Regions from separate parts of the Photobacterium sp. MCCC 1A19761 genome, predicted to be linked through region 2. Evidence: predicted binding sites of a transcription regulator. Region 2 holds the regulator's gene; each other region holds the start of a gene.
What was found. Region 2 encodes PurR, which represses purine synthesis genes. Its sites were predicted from a motif close to TNANGNAAACGTTTNCNTNA; they were not measured.
Positions count from the first base shown of each region.

Region 1: pckA (phosphoenolpyruvate carboxykinase (ATP)) is a predicted target of PurR. The motif match lies at 2,824-2,843, and genes of this name have one in related genera.
Region 3: VV869_RS16300 (NupC/NupG family nucleoside CNT transporter) is a predicted target of PurR. The motif match lies at 3,265-3,284, and genes of this name have one in related genera.

Region 1 is NZ_JAZGTF010000033.1:20,378-26,183, reverse strand. It holds gene VV869_RS21055 (AsmA family protein) at 1-876, opposite strand, end outside; gene pckA (phosphoenolpyruvate carboxykinase (ATP)) at 1,045-2,676, opposite strand; gene hslO (Hsp33 family molecular chaperone HslO) at 2,995-3,870, opposite strand; gene hslR (ribosome-associated heat shock protein Hsp15) at 3,897-4,304, opposite strand; gene gspC (type II secretion system protein GspC) at 4,592-5,476, shown strand; gene gspD (type II secretion system secretin GspD) at 5,505-5,806, shown strand, end outside.
Region 2 is NZ_JAZGTF010000004.1:97,640-103,445, reverse strand. It holds gene VV869_RS07080 (FAD-dependent oxidoreductase) at 1-454, opposite strand, end outside; gene VV869_RS07075 (carboxymuconolactone decarboxylase family protein) at 467-1,057, opposite strand; gene VV869_RS07070 (hypothetical protein) at 1,207-1,599, opposite strand; gene VV869_RS07065 (TfoX/Sxy family DNA transformation protein) at 1,920-2,513, opposite strand; cyclic di-GMP riboswitch class I at 2,641-2,746, opposite strand; gene purR (HTH-type transcriptional repressor PurR) at 3,023-4,030, opposite strand; gene VV869_RS07055 (heme ABC transporter ATP-binding protein) at 4,501-5,316, opposite strand; gene VV869_RS07050 (FecCD family ABC transporter permease) at 5,313-5,806, opposite strand, start outside.
Region 3 is NZ_JAZGTF010000017.1:141,677-147,482, reverse strand. It holds gene deoC (deoxyribose-phosphate aldolase) at 16-789, opposite strand; gene VV869_RS16305 (XapX domain-containing protein) at 1,194-1,370, opposite strand; gene VV869_RS16300 (NupC/NupG family nucleoside CNT transporter) at 1,834-3,087, opposite strand; gene VV869_RS16295 (TatD family hydrolase) at 3,308-4,102, opposite strand; gene VV869_RS16290 (hypothetical protein) at 4,113-4,322, opposite strand; gene glgX (glycogen debranching protein GlgX) at 4,377-5,806, opposite strand, start outside.

The DNA of each region.
Region 1 (5,806 bases), on a different contig from region 2:
GCGCCAGTCCCGCAGGGACAGGTTGGCGTTGTTCAGGGTCAGTCCCGGCAGCTCGAGACTGCTGTTGAGAATATCCAGGCGCTGAAGCTCGATTTGGGGGCGCGTGGTACTCAGGTAGCGCTGCCATTGCGATTCCAGACCGCGGGCCAGTACCTGATCCTGGAAGGTCAGATCGGCCAGGCTCAGCTGGTGGATGCGCCACTGCGGGCGGGCGTCGGGCGGGGCCTGATACTCGGCCTGGCCGCTCAGCGTTGCCCCGTGCCAGTGAAATGAAAAACCGTGGAAGGTCCATTGATGACTGTCGCGTTGCCCGTCGATCAGGACGTTGCCGAATTCCTGTTGCTGCCAGCGAACCGACGCTGCGGCCAGCCGGATGTTCCCCTGATAGGCATAGGGGGCTGTCGGATCGCTTTGCCAGCGGTTGAGCTGGAGGTGGCTGTCCGTCAGGGTCAGGGGGCCGGCCTCCCAGTTGAAATGGGTCAGAGCCAGGTGGCTGGCTTCAATTGCCGGGAAGGCGTCCAGTGGCGGCGTGCCGGTCAGGGTCAGTCCGTCAATTAGCAGGGTGTCGAACGACCAGCCCGGCTGCAGCAGGCGTGTCGGGTTGAGCCAGAGCTCCAGGCGGGGCACGGTGATTGACTCGGGGATTTGCGCGTCGGCGGTGGGGAATTGGAGCGTCAGTTTGTCGATCCGCAGATGCCAGGGATCCAAGATGTGGTAGCGCACCGAAGTCGCCTGGACGTGATACGGGGTCAGGGTATTGACGAGGTAGCTGATCAGCGGCGTGGCATGTCGGGTGTGCAGCAGGGCCAGCAGAATGGTGATCCCCAGCAGGCAGATGATGATAACAGTGGCGATAAGCTTCCCGACCAGACGCATGACACTCTCCTATGGCATGGCATCAGATTGGCCGAAAATCCGGGTTGCTGCAAGCCGGATGGTGCCAGAACGTGGCTTAGTTTTTGTTTTATTTCAGCGACTTTTGCGGCAGACATAAAAAACGCCCCTCACATGAGGGGCGTCGACATTGCTCGAGGTGTTTGTCCGTTAGTCTAGCTGAGGGCCAGCGGCAACCAGTGCGGCACCTTCTTCATTGTCGGTGTACTTGTCGAAGTTGTTGATAAAGCGCTCGGCCAGATCTTTCGCCTTGCTTTCCCACTGGAGTGGATCGGTGTAGGTATCGCGTGGGTCCAGAATGCCCGCATCGACGCCCGGCAGGGCGGTTGGGACTTCCAGGTTGAAGATCGGGATGTGCTTGGTCTCGGCCTGCTCAATTGAGCCGTCCAGGATCGCATCAATGATACCGCGGGTGTCCTGAATCGAGATCCGCTTGCCGGTGCCGTTCCAGCCGGTATTGACCAGGTAAGCTTCCGCGCCGGCGGCTTCCATACGTTTGACCAGTACTTCTGCGTACTTCGTTGGGTGCAGCGTCAGGAAGGCATTGCCGAAACACGCCGAGAAGGTTGGCGTTGGCTCGGTGATCCCACGCTCGGTTCCGGCCAGTTTGGCGGTAAAGCCGGACAGGAAGTGGTACTTGGTTTGCTCCGGTGTCAGTTTCGAGACCGGTGGCAGCACACCGAAGGCATCGGCCGACAGGAAGATCACCTTGTTGGCATGGCCGCCCTTGGAGACCGGCTTGACGATATTTTCGATGTGGTAGATCGGGTAGGAAACACGGGTGTTCTCGGTTTTCGAGTTGTCGTCGAAGTCGATGGCACCGTCACTGCGCACGGTGACGTTTTCCAGCAGGGCATCACGACGGATCGCGTTGTAGATATCCGGCTCGGCTTCTTTCGACAGGTTGATGGTCTTGGCGTAGCAGCCACCTTCGAAGTTGAAGACCCCATTATCGTCCCAGCCGTGCTCGTCATCACCAATCAGGGCACGTTTCGGATCGGTCGACAGGGTGGTTTTGCCGGTGCCGGACAGGCCGAAGAAGACTGCGACGTCGCCGTCTTTGCCCAGGTTGGCCGAGCAGTGCATGGAGGCGATATCTTGCAGCGGCAGGAAGTAGTTCATCATGGCGAACATGCCTTTCTTCATTTCGCCGCCGTACCAGGTACCGCCGATCAGTTGCATTTTCTCGGTCAGGTTGAACACGGTGAAGTTCTCAGAGTTCAGACCTTGCTCCTGCCACTTATCGTTGGTGCACTTGGCGCCGTTCATGACCACGAAATCAGGCTCGAAGGTGGCCAGCTCTTCTTCACTCGGACGGATGAACATATTTTTCACGAAGTGGGCCTGCCAGGCGACTTCCGTGATCACGCGGATACACAGGCGGGTATCCGGGTTGGCACCGCAGTAGCCGTCAATGACAAACAGGCGCTTGCCGGAAAGTTGCTCGGTGACCAGTGCTTTCAGATCGTTCCAGACGGTTTGATCAATGGCCTTGTTGTCGTTTTGGCCTTGATCGGCCCACCAGAGGGTATCTTTGGTGGTGTCATCTTTGACGATGAACTTATCTTTGGGTGAACGGCCGGTGAAAATACCGGTATCCACAGCCACGGCGCCCAGTTCAGTAACAATCCCTTTCTCGTAGCCTTCCAGCCCCGGTTTAGTCTCTTCTTCGAACAGCAGTTCGTAAGACGGGTTGCGAACAATTTCGGTAACATTGGTGATACCGTATTGAGATAGATCCATATTTTTTGCAACCTTTTTTTCGACGTTCATGACGGTCATAGGTGCTCCTTGGGTAAGATGATGTTTAACTGTTGACCATGCTAGCAACCCTAAAGGGGTAATTCAGGGAGGTTTATCAAAAAATAACCACTTTAAAGTTACGGACTGGTAAAAGTTATTATTGTCTTTGAGGGGGGATTTTACAGTGTTGTGAAACGTTTGCGCTAGGGCTTCGGATTAATATTTCTATTGAAAAAAGCGAGACTTAAGTCGTAGGTGAATTTCAGGGGGGCGGGAGAAACTGTGCTTCAGTTAAAAGAAAAGCCGGCAGAATGCCGGCTCCTGTAATTCACTTTCAGGGTTATTACGAAAGAATAATTAATGCACCTGATTTGATGGGTTGGCTGCTGCTTTGTTGAACAGTGCCGCCACATCAACGCTGTCAAAGGCGTAGGTGGTGCCGCAGTAGTCACAGTGCAGGGCAATCTGACCTTCTTCGGCCACAATCCGCTCCACTTCGTTTCGTTCAATTGAGCAAATGGCCGAGGCGCTGCGCTCACGGGAGCAACCGCAGTGGAAGGAAACATCTTGCGGGTCAAACAGCTTCACGGTTTCCTGGTGGTACAGGCGGTACAACACGTCCTGGGCCGGCAGGGTGAACAGCTCGTCGTCCTTCACGGTTCCGGTCAGTTGCTCCAGGTGCTCGAAGTCGGTGTCGTGACCCTGGCCGTCCGGCAGGATTTGCAGCAGCATGCCAGCGGCTTTGGCCTGACCTTCGACTTCGCCGGTGCGTAGCCAGATACGGGTTTTCAGCTGCTCGGAGCTGGCAAAGTAATTTTCCAGGCAGGCCGCCAGGTTGTCCCCTTCCAGGCCGACCACGCCCTGGTAGCGCTCACCCTGGTTCGGGGTAATGGTGATCACCATGTGGCCTTTGCCGATCAGATCGGTGATGGTCCCGGCAGGAACGTCGCCGTCCCAGCGTGCCACGCCACGCATCTGCTGGTTGTGGTCGCCATTGATCACAGCGAGCTTCACCGGGCCGTCCCCTTGCAGTTGAACGGTGATCGAGCCTTCAAACTTCAGGGTTGCCGTCAGCAGGCTGGTGGCCACAAGCAGTTCACCCAACAGGTGCTGAATTGGTGCCGGATATTCCTTGCTGGAAATGATTTGCTGATAAGTGTCGCTTAGCTGAACAAGCTCACCACGTACAGATACACCGTCAAACAGGTAACGGTACAGACTATCGTTTGTCATTTTACTTTCTACTCCAGCAGGTAAAATCAGTTACTGCTTTTAAACTTAATTATATCGCGCCGCTGTTTTTTATCAGGACGCTTGTCGGGACTTGGGCTGTGATAGGCATTGAGTTTGCGCATTTGGGCCTGGGCTTCGCGTTGCTCGATGCTCTGCGCTGTTTCCTGGTACAGGGTTTGCGCTTCCGGGGCCCCCCGGCGGGTGCCGGACAATTTCATGATGGTGACAGTTATTTCATCATTGCCTTGTCGCAGACGCACTTCGGCGCCGACTTCCACCAGTTTGCTGGGTTTGGAGCGTTGGCCGTTATAGTGCACCTTGCCGCCGTCGATCATATTGCGGGCAATCGAGCGGGTTTTGTAAAACCGTGCAGCCCACAGCCATTTATCGAGGCGAATCTGGCCGGTGTCGGAATCAGGGGATTGCTGGCCCATAACGTGCTCCTTCTCCCAAAGGGGACTAAAAATACCATATTGCGATGACAGCGTCAGCCTTACTTAATGGTGCCGGGGCGGTGCAATTTCAACGCTCGGGAAGGAATAATTGGTCGGCAATGTCTAGTCTGTTGATAGTAGATATGTTTTTTACGTGATCTGTTTTGATATATTTAGTCTTTTTACGATGAAAAAACTGCTGTATTTTTCATGAAACGGTATGCTATCTGATTCGGGCGCCTAAATGGCACTCGTTCGGCTTACAGCAACAGGAAGATGGTTGAGCAATGGTTGCAGCAAATTGGTTGGAAACGCTTCAGGCTAAGCGGCCGATGTCAGTGGCGACACTGACCCGAATTGCCACATGGCTGCTGGTCGTGATGCTGGCGTGGATATTAGGACGGCTGGTGTGGTCGTTGATGCAGCCCACGGCTGCGCCTGCGACCTGGCAGGCGAAACCCGTCGCGGTCGCGCAAGCGAACCGGGAGGGTTTTCAGGTGTCCGATGTATTAGGCATGAATCTGTTTGGTCGCTATCAGCAAACTGCACCGGTGGTAGAGAAAAAGCCGGTGACTCAGGATGCGCCGGAAACCCGGCTGAGCCTGACGCTGGTCGGTGTGGTGGCCAGCACCAAACCGGGGACCAGTCTGGCGGTGATCGCCAATCGGGGTCGCCAGAATACTTATGGATTGAATGAAGCGATTGAAGGCACCCGGGCGACCTTGCAGGCGGTGTATGTGGATCGGGTGATTATTCGCAATAGCGGCCGGGATGAAACCCTGATGCTGGACGGCGTGAAGTTCAGTAAGTCACAGCCGCAACCTCAGCCGACATCGGCCACGACGCCGAAGCCTGCGGCGGCCAATAATTTAAGCCAAATCAAGCAGGAAATTCTGGATAAACCCCAGACGCTGTTTAATTACATTCGCCTGTCGCAGGTGAAAAAAGACGGCGCGTTGATTGGCTACCGGGTGAACCCGGGCAGTGAGCGGGCCTTGTTTGATGCGGTGGGGTTACAGCCCGATGATCTGGCGGTGAGCCTCAATGGCAATGATTTAACGGATCCGGCCGTGATGGCCCGGCTGTGGACAGAATTGTCCGAGGCCTCTGAATTTATGTTAACGGTCGAGCGGGAAGGCCAGTTACACGATATTTATATTGAGTTGCGCTAACGCACGCGACAACGAGCAGGAGTTTTTTGTGAAAAAATGGATGGGGAAAAGTGCCCTGTGGCTGGCCGGAAGTTTGCTGTGCAGCTCAGCACTTGCCAATGAATTCAGCGCCAGCTTCAAAGGAACGGATATTCAGGAATTCATTAATATTGTCGGGCGTAATTTGCAGAAAACCATCATTGTCGATCCGGCGGTGCGTGGCCAGGTCAATGTGCGCAGTTATGATTTGCTGAACGATGAGCAGTACTACCAGTTCTTCTTAAATGTGCTGTCCGTTTATGGGTTTGCCGTGGTTGAGATGGAAAACGGCGTACTCAAAGTGATCCGCGA
Region 2 (5,806 bases):
GGTTGACCAGAAAGAACGGGAACACCGGGATCAGGCGCAGGGTAAACAGATACAGCGGGCCATCTTTTTCGATGCCTGCATTGATGGGGGCCAGACGGTGGCCAAACTTGTCCTGAACCCAGTCACGCAGAATATAGCGGCTGAACAGAAAAGCCAGGGTGGCACCGATGGAGCTGGCAAATGAGACCAGCAGCAGGCTCCACCAGAAGCCGAACAGCGCGGCGCCCAGCAGGGTCATGATGGCTGCGCCGGGCAGTGATAGTGCCGTCACACCAATATAAACCATAAAGTAAATCAGGCTGGCAACGAGCGGCTGACTGGCAATCGCATCCTGCAGGGCAAGTTGCTGCGTTTTGGCTTGCTCCAGGGTGAAGTACTGGCCGAGATCGAGCGCAAACCACAGCCCAATCAGGGTGGCAACAATGCCGAAAACGAGTATCTTTTTCTTGTTCATAGTGGTGATGACCTACTTGGGGCTGTTCGTTTGCCGTGTTGGCTGTTGATCCGTCTGCTCCGGCTGGATAGGCAGGGAGCAGAATCCCTGCGCAGGGACGTCCAGAGCGGTGTTAAATTTGGCCGAGAGATTTTGAAATGCGATCAAGGCCGTCAATTCGACCAGCGCATCCTCGTCGTACCATTGTGTGAGTGCCGACAGCATGGCATCGGTGACCTGTTGTCCGGTGATGGTGATGGCTTCGGCATAGCCCAGCACTGCTTGTTCCTCGGCGCTGAATAAATCACTTTGCTGCCAGTGTGACAGTGCTTTGATTTTTTCGATGGAGTCGCAGCGTTCGGCCAGCTTCATGCCGTTGGCATCGACACAAAACGCGCAGTGGTTGAGTTGCGACACCCGGACGCAGATCAGTGAGCGAATCACCGGGGTTAATGGCGATGATTTGCGGTCCAGATAGCCAAAGAATCCGGCAACCAGCCAAAACAGGGTGGGGCGTCGTCCCCATAACAAGGCCGGATTCAGAGGGTGGCCGTAATGGCGCTTCTGAAGCCAGAGGAGCGGCTTGATCAAAAATGAGTAATGTTGCTTGGCTGAAATACGCACGTGTGCCTCTTAGGTTGCCTGCGGGCCACATATGCAACAAAGATAGCACGAATCGTTGCGCAGGATGCAGCTCTACCGAATGGTATGAGACAAGACCGAACAACGGTTGGAAAACTTTCAGTTTTGAGAGAAAAAATCTTTAAATTCGTTTAGTTGAGCGAAATATAGACGGATTTGACCTCTTGTTGCTTTGCCATATCCGGAATGACAGGCTGGGATACAAACAGATAACCGGAGGCCAGTACCGGCAGTAAGGCGAGGGCCATGGTTTTGCCGATATGATAGTTGCGGTACCAGTATTTCTTGGCGCGGATTTTGAGCAAAATGCCCCATAAAAGCAGCAGGCCGTTGAACCCAGCAGTCAATGCCAGCACTTCATCGAGCATTGAAAACGGGGCCAGTTGCTGATGAACAACAAAGATAATAACAGTGGTTGGCAGAAGGTTCAGCAGGACCAACAGGCGCATCAGTTTTGGCCATTTGCAAAACTTGTCTTTGAACATCTGATTGGATTGTCCTGGAAAAGGCTGCGAGCTGTACATGATACCTTCCTTCCGGCTGCGTTGACGCCCCAATTCTACTGAGGTCGCATGGGATGAAAACCCTGTTGATGAATTTGTGAACAGCTTTGGGAGTGGTGTCAATCTTTGTCATTTTTTAACAGAAAAATGTCTTTCTGATGGTACAAATTTGACATGATACGGAGCAGCAAGAAAAGCCGTTCTGACCCGCATTGAGCGGCGCTCTGTGGTGCCTTCAACGCGCGCGTTCTGGGCGGGGAGGGATTGGCTGAGGGATGGGGAAGCCAAGCATAAAAAAAGAGACGGAAGCCGCCTCTTTTTCAGAATGAATCGGGAAGGATTCAGCTGTTGAGTTTTGACAACAGCTCGGAACGACGCTGCGGCGGAATGACGGACCAGTGACGTCCGCTTACTGCACCTTCCAACGCCCAGAGCAAGTCGAGACTGACCGTTTCCTGATGCGTTTCCTGCAGGGCTTTAAAAGCGTTCAATGCCCCGGCTTCGTAGAGTTCGTCGACGCTACAAATCCCTGCTTTTTTCAGCATTCGTTCGTTGGCTAAGCGCAGGTTAGGTAAGTCTTTAATCCGACTCGGGCCGGTCTGACTTTTCTTTTCCTTGTCCTGTTTAGCGGCTTCAAAAGACTGCTGTGCGTGTTCGATAATTTTTTCCGGCGCATCCCACCACTCCTCAGGAATTGCGAAGTGTTTGGTGACGACCGGAAAGCCACGCTTTTTGTAAACGTATGGGCTGAGGCCTGCTTGTTTAAATTGTTCTTCGTTTTCGGCATTGGCACGCAGGTGAAGTTTGTCGTTAACAACTAACGCAAACATGGTTTCGCCTGAGAAAATCCCAAAGCCACCAAACATTGAACGTGATTTTACATTTTCAAAACATTGAAACAGTCGAAGAGAATCTTTAAGTACTGGTTTGTCCATGCTTCTTTCTCGGTGAAAAATTTCTCGAGTCACCTAACAACAGAGCGAGGATTCAGATTAGCAAAATACGAAGAAAAGCAATGTCAGGGATTTGTCAGGATTCTGAACATGACTTCTTGCTACATCCATCGGCAACCCCGCTACCATAAGTCCACTTAGTTATTGATAATTAAGCTACTCTTAGGCCGGAGGCTTTGCGTCCCATCCTTTCGAATGGTTTGCCTTGTTCGTGACATTAATAAGCATATCTCAGAAGATATTTTTGAACTTGGTCCCATTTTTAAAAGTGTGATACCGCTCCCATAAATAGATTCTAAAGCCTGCTAGAGAAAATTTAAAACTTATTAAATTTTGAACAGGTTGATTGGGATTGGGCCACATTTAACACGTTATACGCTTTGAGAAATTGAGAATGTAAAGCTTCTGTCAGGGGAAGGTCAAAATTGCAACAAAAAACCGATAGCAAGCTATCGGTTTTTTTGAATGGAAAAATTGAAGTGGTTATGAAATCAGGTGTTTAGGTTCTTAACTGATTTTCGAACCACCAACTCAGGTGCCATTTCAAAGATCCGGCGCTCATGTTGTTTGTCTTTCACCCGCGCCATCAGGATTTCAATGGCTTTCTTACCCAGCCGTTGTTTCGGCTGGTGGATGGTGGTGAGCGGTGGTGAGAAGTACGGCGCCAGGTCGATATTGTCATAACCGATAATGGAGACATCATCCGGTACGCGCAGACCCGCTTGCTCAAACGTACTGATCAGCGCCATCGCCATGATATCGTTAAAGCAAAAAATCGCGGTCGGGCGCTCTTCCATGGCAATGAATTGCTTGGCAGCCGCCACGGCAGACTCACACTCGAAGTCACCTTCAATCAACCAGTCCGGATTGACGCTCAGATTGGCTTCAGCCATGGCTTTATGGAAGCCTTTGAGGCGTTCGCGGCAGGTGAGTTTTTCACTGTGACCGGTCAGGCAGCCAATTTTCTGGTGGCCGTGTTCAATAAAGTACTTGGTCGCGACATAGCCACCCAATTCCGCATTGTCCTGGATCTTGTCGGTGTGCGGGCTCTCCGGACCCCAGTCCATGACCACCATCGGCAGATCTTTCTGGCGCTCGAGCAGGGCCAGCAGTTTATCGTCCAGATCGGAACACATCACCAGTAATCCGTCGACCCGCTTTTCAGCCAGCATGCGCAGATAGTCACGTTGCTTTTCCAGGTTCCCTTCGGTGTTACACAGGATCAGCGTGTAGCCTTCGCCATAGCAATATTCTTCAACCCCATGTACAACTTCGGCAAAGAACGGGTTGGTTGATTTGGTCACCAACATGCCGATGGTTCGGGTGGTGTTACATTTCAGGCTACGCGCCACGGCACTTGGGGCATAGTTGAGCTCGTCTACGGCAGCCAGAACTTTCTTCTGGGTTGCTTCTGCAACAAACCGGGTTTTATTGATCACGTGAGACACTGTTGTGGTTGAAACACCTGCCAAACGTGCAACATCTTTAATCGTTGCCATACTTATTCTTCTAATAATTCAAAGCGGGCCTGGGCCCATTTCTCTTCATTGATCTGAACAGCATTCAACAGCCGCGCACCAAACTGAATAAGTATCTGGTTTGCTTCTTGGAGTCAGGCCAGATACTTGTTCAGTTTGGCATGATGATCTGCGTTCACAGAGATCATCATGCTGTTTCATACTGCGTATAAAACGTCAAAAAGCCGCTTCTCTTCCGAGCGGCTTTCTTGTTCTTCTCGCCTTTCAGGCGTTGCATTGTGTAATCGCTTGCGATCACATTCTACTGAGTGTAGCGCACAGTGCAACGTTTCTGTATCGCAAGGTAGTAATTCTTGATAGATATCAACAAACTCACTGCAAATTTTCTCAAATTGGATGCATATCTGGTGGTGTTTTTCATCTCGGCCATCGCTTCTCCCGGGGAAACCGGGAGAAGCGTGCCGGTGTTTATGCCGGTTGGACAGGCTTGCTTATCCTGCGGGTATCACGACCGGAAAATCTTGGGTCGGATGTTTGCTGACGTGGACCGGCCAGCCATAGACCCGCTGGATGATTTCGGGCGTTAAAGCCTGCCATGGCGTGCCATCAGCCTGTACTTTGCCTTGATTGATGATCACTAACCGATCGGCATATTGGGCGGCCAGATTGAGATCATGGATCACCACAATGACAGCAGCACCGGACCGGGCCAGCTCCCGGGCCACTTGCAAGGTCCGGTGCTGATGCGCGAGATCCAGGGCGGATGTCGGTTCATCCAGCATCAGGATACATTGCTCGCCCGCATGGCTGAGCTGGGTCAGCACCCGGGCCAGGTGAACCCGCTGTTTTTCACCGCCGGACAGGGTGGGGTACAGTCGGTCCTGAAGTGACAGGACATCGACCCGGCTCATGGTTTCAGTCGCCAGCGCTTGGGTGTCTTTTTTCGTCAGTTGCAGTGGGAGGCTGCCCAGCTCAACCACTTCCCGCGCTGTAAACGCAAAAGTCAGGTTGCTGTGTTGCGGCAGGACCCCAAGGTGTCTGGCGAGCATCGCCGGGGCATAGGTTTCCCGATCCTGACCGAAAAAATGTATCGTGCCGCCGCCGTCGGCTTCGCCACTCAGCACCTTGAGCAGACTGCTTTTCCCGGCCCCATTCGGACCAAGCAAAGCGGTCAGTTCGCCGCTGGCAAGACTCAGGCTGAAGTCATCAAGCAGTGTTTTGCCGCCCAGGGTCAGGTTGAGCGAGCGGGCTTCAATCGCTGGTGCCGTTTGCGTTGTTGCAGAGACAGGGTTCATGGCGATATTCATGACATTCTGCCTCGTTGTTTGACCAGCATGATGATAAAGAACGGCGCGCCGAGAATAGCGGTAATGATTCCGACCGGCAGTTCCGTCGGGGCCGCCACGACGCGGGCCAGCATATCGGCCACCAGCAACACCAGTGCGCCCAGCAGGGCTGAGAGCGGGAGCAGGATTTTATGGTTCGGGCCGCACAGCATCCGGCCCAGATGTGGGATGATGAGCCCAAGGAAACCGATCACCCCGCTCAATGAAACGCAAATGCCAACACCCGCGGCACAGAGCAGGATCAGGCGACGCTTGAGCCGCTGGACGTTGACGCCCATATGCCGCGCTTCCGCCTCCCCCAGCAAAAATGCATTGAGACCATTGGCGTCCTGATCAAACATCAGCACCAGCACACCAAGTGTGACAAATGCCAGGATGATCCCCGGCCAAGTTGCCCCGGCCAGCGAGCCCATGCTCCACAAAGACAGATCCCGCAGCGCTTGATCATCGG
Region 3 (5,806 bases), on a different contig from region 2:
CTGATTCAGGGAAGATTAGTAGCCGCCTTCCGCAGCTTTTTCACCTTCGCCCAGCGTGTGCAGCAGGTTCGCCAGCAGGCTGGAGGCACCGAAACGGTAGTGCATGTTGTCAGCCCAGTCAGCGCCCAGGATACGGTCAGCCATATCCAGGAACTGCTTGGCGTCTTCAGCGGTGCGAACACCACCGGCAGGCTTGAAGCCAACGGTCTTCTCAACGCCCATGTCTTTGATCACGGTCAGCATGATTTCTGCCGCTTCCGGGGTTGCGTTCACCGGCACTTTACCGGTTGAAGTTTTGATGAAGTCCGCACCGGCTTTGATCGAAATCTCAGAGGCTTTTTTGATCAGCTCAGGCGTTTTCAGCTCGCCGGTTTCGATGATCACTTTCAGCAGGATGTCGCCACAAGCGGCTTTACACTGCTTCACCAGCTCAAAACCGACTTCTTCGTTACCGGCCATCAGGGCACGGTAAGGGAAAACCACATCCACCTCATCGGCACCGTAAGCCACAGCAGCCTTAGTTTCAGCGACGGCAATGGCGATATCGTCGTTGCCGTGCGGGAAGTTCGTGACCGTGGCAATGCGCACTTCCGGCGTCCCTTGCTCACGCAGTTGCTTTTTCGCTACAGGAATGAAACGTGGGTAGATGCAGATCGCTGCTGTATTGCCTACAGGCGTTTTGGCGTTCTTACACAGCTCGATGACTTTGGCGTCGGTGTCGTCGTCATTCAGAGTGGTAAGATCCATTAGTTGAAGTGCACGCAGTGCAGCAGCTTTTAAATCGCTCATGACTATCTCCAGTCCAGTTATTTTCTACCAAGCTTATAGAAACTGTTCCATCCGCCTGAGGCGAACAGTAGCGCCACCGCACACGGTGCGCCTATCGCGAACAGTTCAATGAGCGGACTTGATTCCTTGAAGACTCAGGCTGTCATTTCGGCATGCGCAACCTGATTGATTTCCTTTTCACCGCGCAGGATATCCGGCCCTCCGGGTTACCCTGCCGTCGTGCCATTCAGCAAATCGTGACAAGCATCTCACCACGACGTAAATCTACTGAAACAGCTACCGTCAATCTTTGATGGTTCCGGCCCATCATAGCAAGCTGATGAACACCCCACCATCAAAGATACGTTTCCTGTAGTGGACAATCTGTTTACCGCGAGAACACAATCTGCAGCGTACCGCCTGCGCTATAAGGAGGTGAAAAAGTGCTCGATAATCCAGCGGTAGGCAATCGCGCCCAGGTATACCCCGACGATCCCCATCACCCCGGAGAGTACCGGTGGTGCCGGGATTGGCAGCTTAATCGCTGAAAACAAAACCCCGACGATAAACCCGGCCATCAGCGCCAGCAGAACTTCATACATGGTATTCATACACTTCTCTCTGTCTGTCACAGCACCAAGAAAAGTGTAGTCTGCTGCACCTGAGGTGTCGCTTGTTCACTACCGCCCATGGTAAACAATGCCCAGCGGCAGAAATCGGAGCGCAATCGATTTTATGGCTTTTCCCTGCCGCCGGGTTCGGAAATGTTTACCCAGGGTGTTGATGGCTGTGGCTGTGCTTTTTCCGAAACAGAGGCAGAGGCAGAGGCAGAGGCAGAGGCAGACACCAGAGCAGAACCTGACGGGTGACACTAGCGGAACGGGGTCAACCGGCCAGGCAATCCGAGTTCCCGGCAGATCCCGCGGATACTGATGCGCCAAGTTGCTTGGCTTTGGACTTTGGGCTTTGGACTTTGGACTTTGGACTTTGGGCATCCCCGAGACGACAGATACAAAAACGCCACAGCAAGGCTGTGGCGTTTGGCATCCTCAGTTGAGGAATGTCTTACATCGCGCTCAGGCTGATGAACAGACCAGCGATGGTCGCAGACATCAGGTTCGACAGCGTACCTGCAGCAACGGCTTTCATACCGAAGCGTGCAATGTCGTGACGACGGTTCGGGGCAATGCTCCCCAGACCACCCAGCAGAATTGCGACTGAAGACAGGTTCGCGAAACCACACAGGGCAAACGAGATGATTGCTTTGGTCTTCTCAGACAGGACAACCGGCGCTGCATCGCCCAGGTAAGGAACGTAGCTCAGGTAAGCCACGAATTCGTTCAGGATCAGTTTCTGACCGATGAAAGAGCCCGCGATGTTGGCATCTGCCCATGGCACACCAATCAGGTAAGCCAGCGGCATGAACACGTAACCCAGGATCAGTTCCAGCGTCAGCTCAGGCATACCGAACCAGCCACCGATACCACCCAGCATCCCGTTGATCAGGGCAATCAGACCCACGAACGCCAGCAGCATCGCACCGATGTTCAGCGCCAGTTGCATACCTGAAGAGGCACCGCTTGCCGCCGCATCGATGGCGTTTGCAGGCTTGTCGTCGCCTTGCACGTCATCGCCAGTGATTTGCTCGATTGGCGTGTCGGTTTCAGGCTTGATGATTTTTGCGAACAACAGGCCACCTGGTGCTGCCATGAACGAGGCTGCAATCAGGTACTCCAGCGGTACACCCATGGCTGCATAACCCGCCAGTACACCACCGGCAACAGACGCCAGACCACCACACATCACCGCAAACAGCTCAGACTGCGTCATTTTTGGTACAAACGGACGCACAACCAACGGCGCTTCAGTTTGACCAACAAAAATGTTAGCTGTTGCAGACATGGATTCCGCATTTGATGTACCCAGCACTTTACGCAGACCGCCACCCAGTACGTTGATGACAACTTGCATCACGCCCAGGTAGTACAGCACGCTGATCAGTGCAGAGAAGAAGATAACCGTTGGCAACACTTTGAATGCAAAGATGAAACCAATGCCTTCAACAGAGAAGTTCACCAGGTTACCGAACAGGAACTCAATACCGACATTACCATAGTCAATCACACTCTGAACGGCGCCACTTGCCGCGCCCAGTGCATTCTTACCCCACGGAACGTAGAGTACGAAAGCACCCAGAGTAAATTGAATGGCAAATGCCCCACCCACAGTACGTAAATTAATAGCTTTGCGGTTATCAGATAACAGTACTGCAATACCCAGCAGCACAGCCATCCCAACCAGGCTCATAAACAGGCTCATAGTTTATGGCATCCCTTTAAGTTTAAGTTTGGCGTCTCGACAATTCGGCTCATTTAAGAGTCCGCTGCATTATACAAACCCCATTCGGGATAAAGTAATGCTAACGTCACACTTTATGCGGAAACCAAGTGAAAGTTTAATCACAGCTGTGACATAAATCACTATACGTGCCGCAATTAACGCAACCAATTGCGCAACCGTTTTTATTCAGTGACCGTCCTCACACAGAAAGGCCAAAGAGTTCAGTTGTGGTTAAGCAAGTGACCGATTCAATTTCCTGAGCAGATTCCGACCGCAGCGCCACAAGCGACTGCATCACATGACACAACCGATCGGGACGATTCGGCTCGCCCTGATGGCCGGCCACCGGCATATCCGGTGCATCAGTCTCCAGCACCAGCGCCTCCAGCGGCAATGCTGCTACCGTGTTGCGGGTCTTGTTCGCCCTCGGATAGGTAATGGTCCCGCCGACGCCGATCTTCAGCCCCAGCGCCACCACCTGCTCGGCCTGGGCCAGACTGCCGCTAAACCCATGATAGACTCCCCCGGCAATCGGCGGATGTTGCTTTAATAAGGCAACCAGCTCCGGGAAGGCTTTACGGCAGTGCAAGATCACCGGCAACCGGTAGGTATTGGCAAGGATCAGTTGCTGTTGCAGCAACGCCAGCTGTTGATCGCGATCGGCCTGCGCAATGGCAAAATCAAGTCCGCACTCGCCGACCGCCACACATTTGCGATCGTGCTGTGCGCCCTCGCCTGCCACCTGCGCCAAACGCTCAGCGAGAGACGCCAGCGATGCCTCGCTGTGCTCTGCACTGAAAAAAGGGTGTAGGCCCAGCGCATAATAGACTGAGTCAAACTGGTGGCTCAGCGCCTGAACCGCCTGCCAGTTGCGCTCACCGACGGACGGGATCACCAGCGCCTCGACCCCGACTTGGCGAGCCTTGGCCAAGTACCCCGCCGGGTCAGCATCAAACGGCGCAAAATCGAAATGACAGTGGCTGTCGATCATCATGGCCTCGCCTTTAATCCTGCCGGGATTCGCTGTTTTTCAGTTGGCACCGGGCACGACGCTGCAACGGATGGCGTGGATCGTCTTCATCGTAACGAATCGGCGTACAACAGCGGCGGTTTTCCGGAACCAACCCCAGGCGTTCACACCATTGATCGTAGCGGGCAATCCCCCGCTTCAGCCAGTTCAGCATCGACTTCTCCCCATTTGACGTATCATTCATGACTTTTCGCTCATTGAGCCTCACTCACGCATAGAGCCTGCTTATACATAGAGCCTACTTATGGCCGGGCTTGGCAACCATGACGATCATACTACGCCCGGTCACCAAAATCGTCTCGTCATAATAACGCGGCGCTTGCTCAATGGGATAGATATCAGCCGGGCTGGGCGCAGCGGTATTCACTAAAAGGTGCCAGTCCTGATAATCCCGGTCCGGCAGGGTAAAAATCAGCGGGTCCCAGTAGGCATTGCAGATCACATACAACTCATCACCGCTGATCGGGTGGATCACCGTCGAGGCCAGAGAATGGGAATGGGCCGACCAGTCCGGCTGATTCGGTTTCAGGCCGTGCCAGTCAATCCCGACGCTTTTGAGCACGGTGTTGAGCGAGACATGCATGTGCCAGTCGATGGTTTCCTCGTAGCGCCGGATCCGGTTCATCAGCCGGACAAAACGCAGCAGATCGGCATGCCGGTCCACCAGCCGCCAGTCAAACCAGCTGCTCTCGTTATCCTGACAATAGGCATTGTTGTTGCCCCGCTGCGTCCGCCGGACCTCATCCCCCATCGAAATCATCGGTGTCCCGAGCGAGAGCAGCAGGGTCGCCAGCATGTTCTTGCACTGGCGGTTGCGCAGCGCCTCGATCTCCGGATTCGTGGTCGGCCCTTCAATCCCGTAGTTGTTTGACAAGTTGTGATTATCGCCGTCGCGGTTGTCCTCGCCGTTATCCCGGTTATGTTTTTCGTTGTAGCTGACCAAATCGTTGAGGGTGAACCCGTCATGAGCGCAGATAAAATTAACCGAGCGGTGCGGCGAGTGGCGATCGCTGCAATAGATATCGGGCGAGCCCAGCATCCGGGAGGCAAAGCGGCTCACCGTGCCGGTATCCCCCCGCCAGAAGGCGCGGACATCATCGCGAAATTTACCGTTCCATTCGTTCCAGCGATCGCCGATGAAGGAGCCCACCTGATAGAGCCCGGCCGCATCCCAGGCTTCGGCGAAAATTTTGGTACTGCACAGCACCGGGTCGGAATCAATCGACCACAGCAGCGGCGGCTCTTTGAGCGGCGTGCCCAGGCTGTCACGGGCCAGCACCGAGGCCAGGTCAAAACGAAACCCATCGACCCGCATTTCCGTCACCCAGAAGTGCAGCGCATCAATGATCATTCGTCGCACCACACTATGGTTGGCGTTACAGGTATTGCCGCAGCCGCTGTAGTTACGATACTCGCCGCAGGTTTTATCGACAATGTAATAGGCGCCGTTCTGGAGCCCCTTAAAACAGAAGGTCGGCCCGCTGTTATCCCCTTCCGCGGTGTGGTTGAACACCACATCAAGGATCACCTCAATGTCGGCTTTATGCAGCTCGCGCACCAGGGTTTTGAACTCCGTGATGGCAGCCAACGGATCCTTCGCCACGCTGTAATCGGTATGCACGGAGAAAAAATTGATCGGACTGTAGCCCCAGTAGTTCTGCCGGTCCT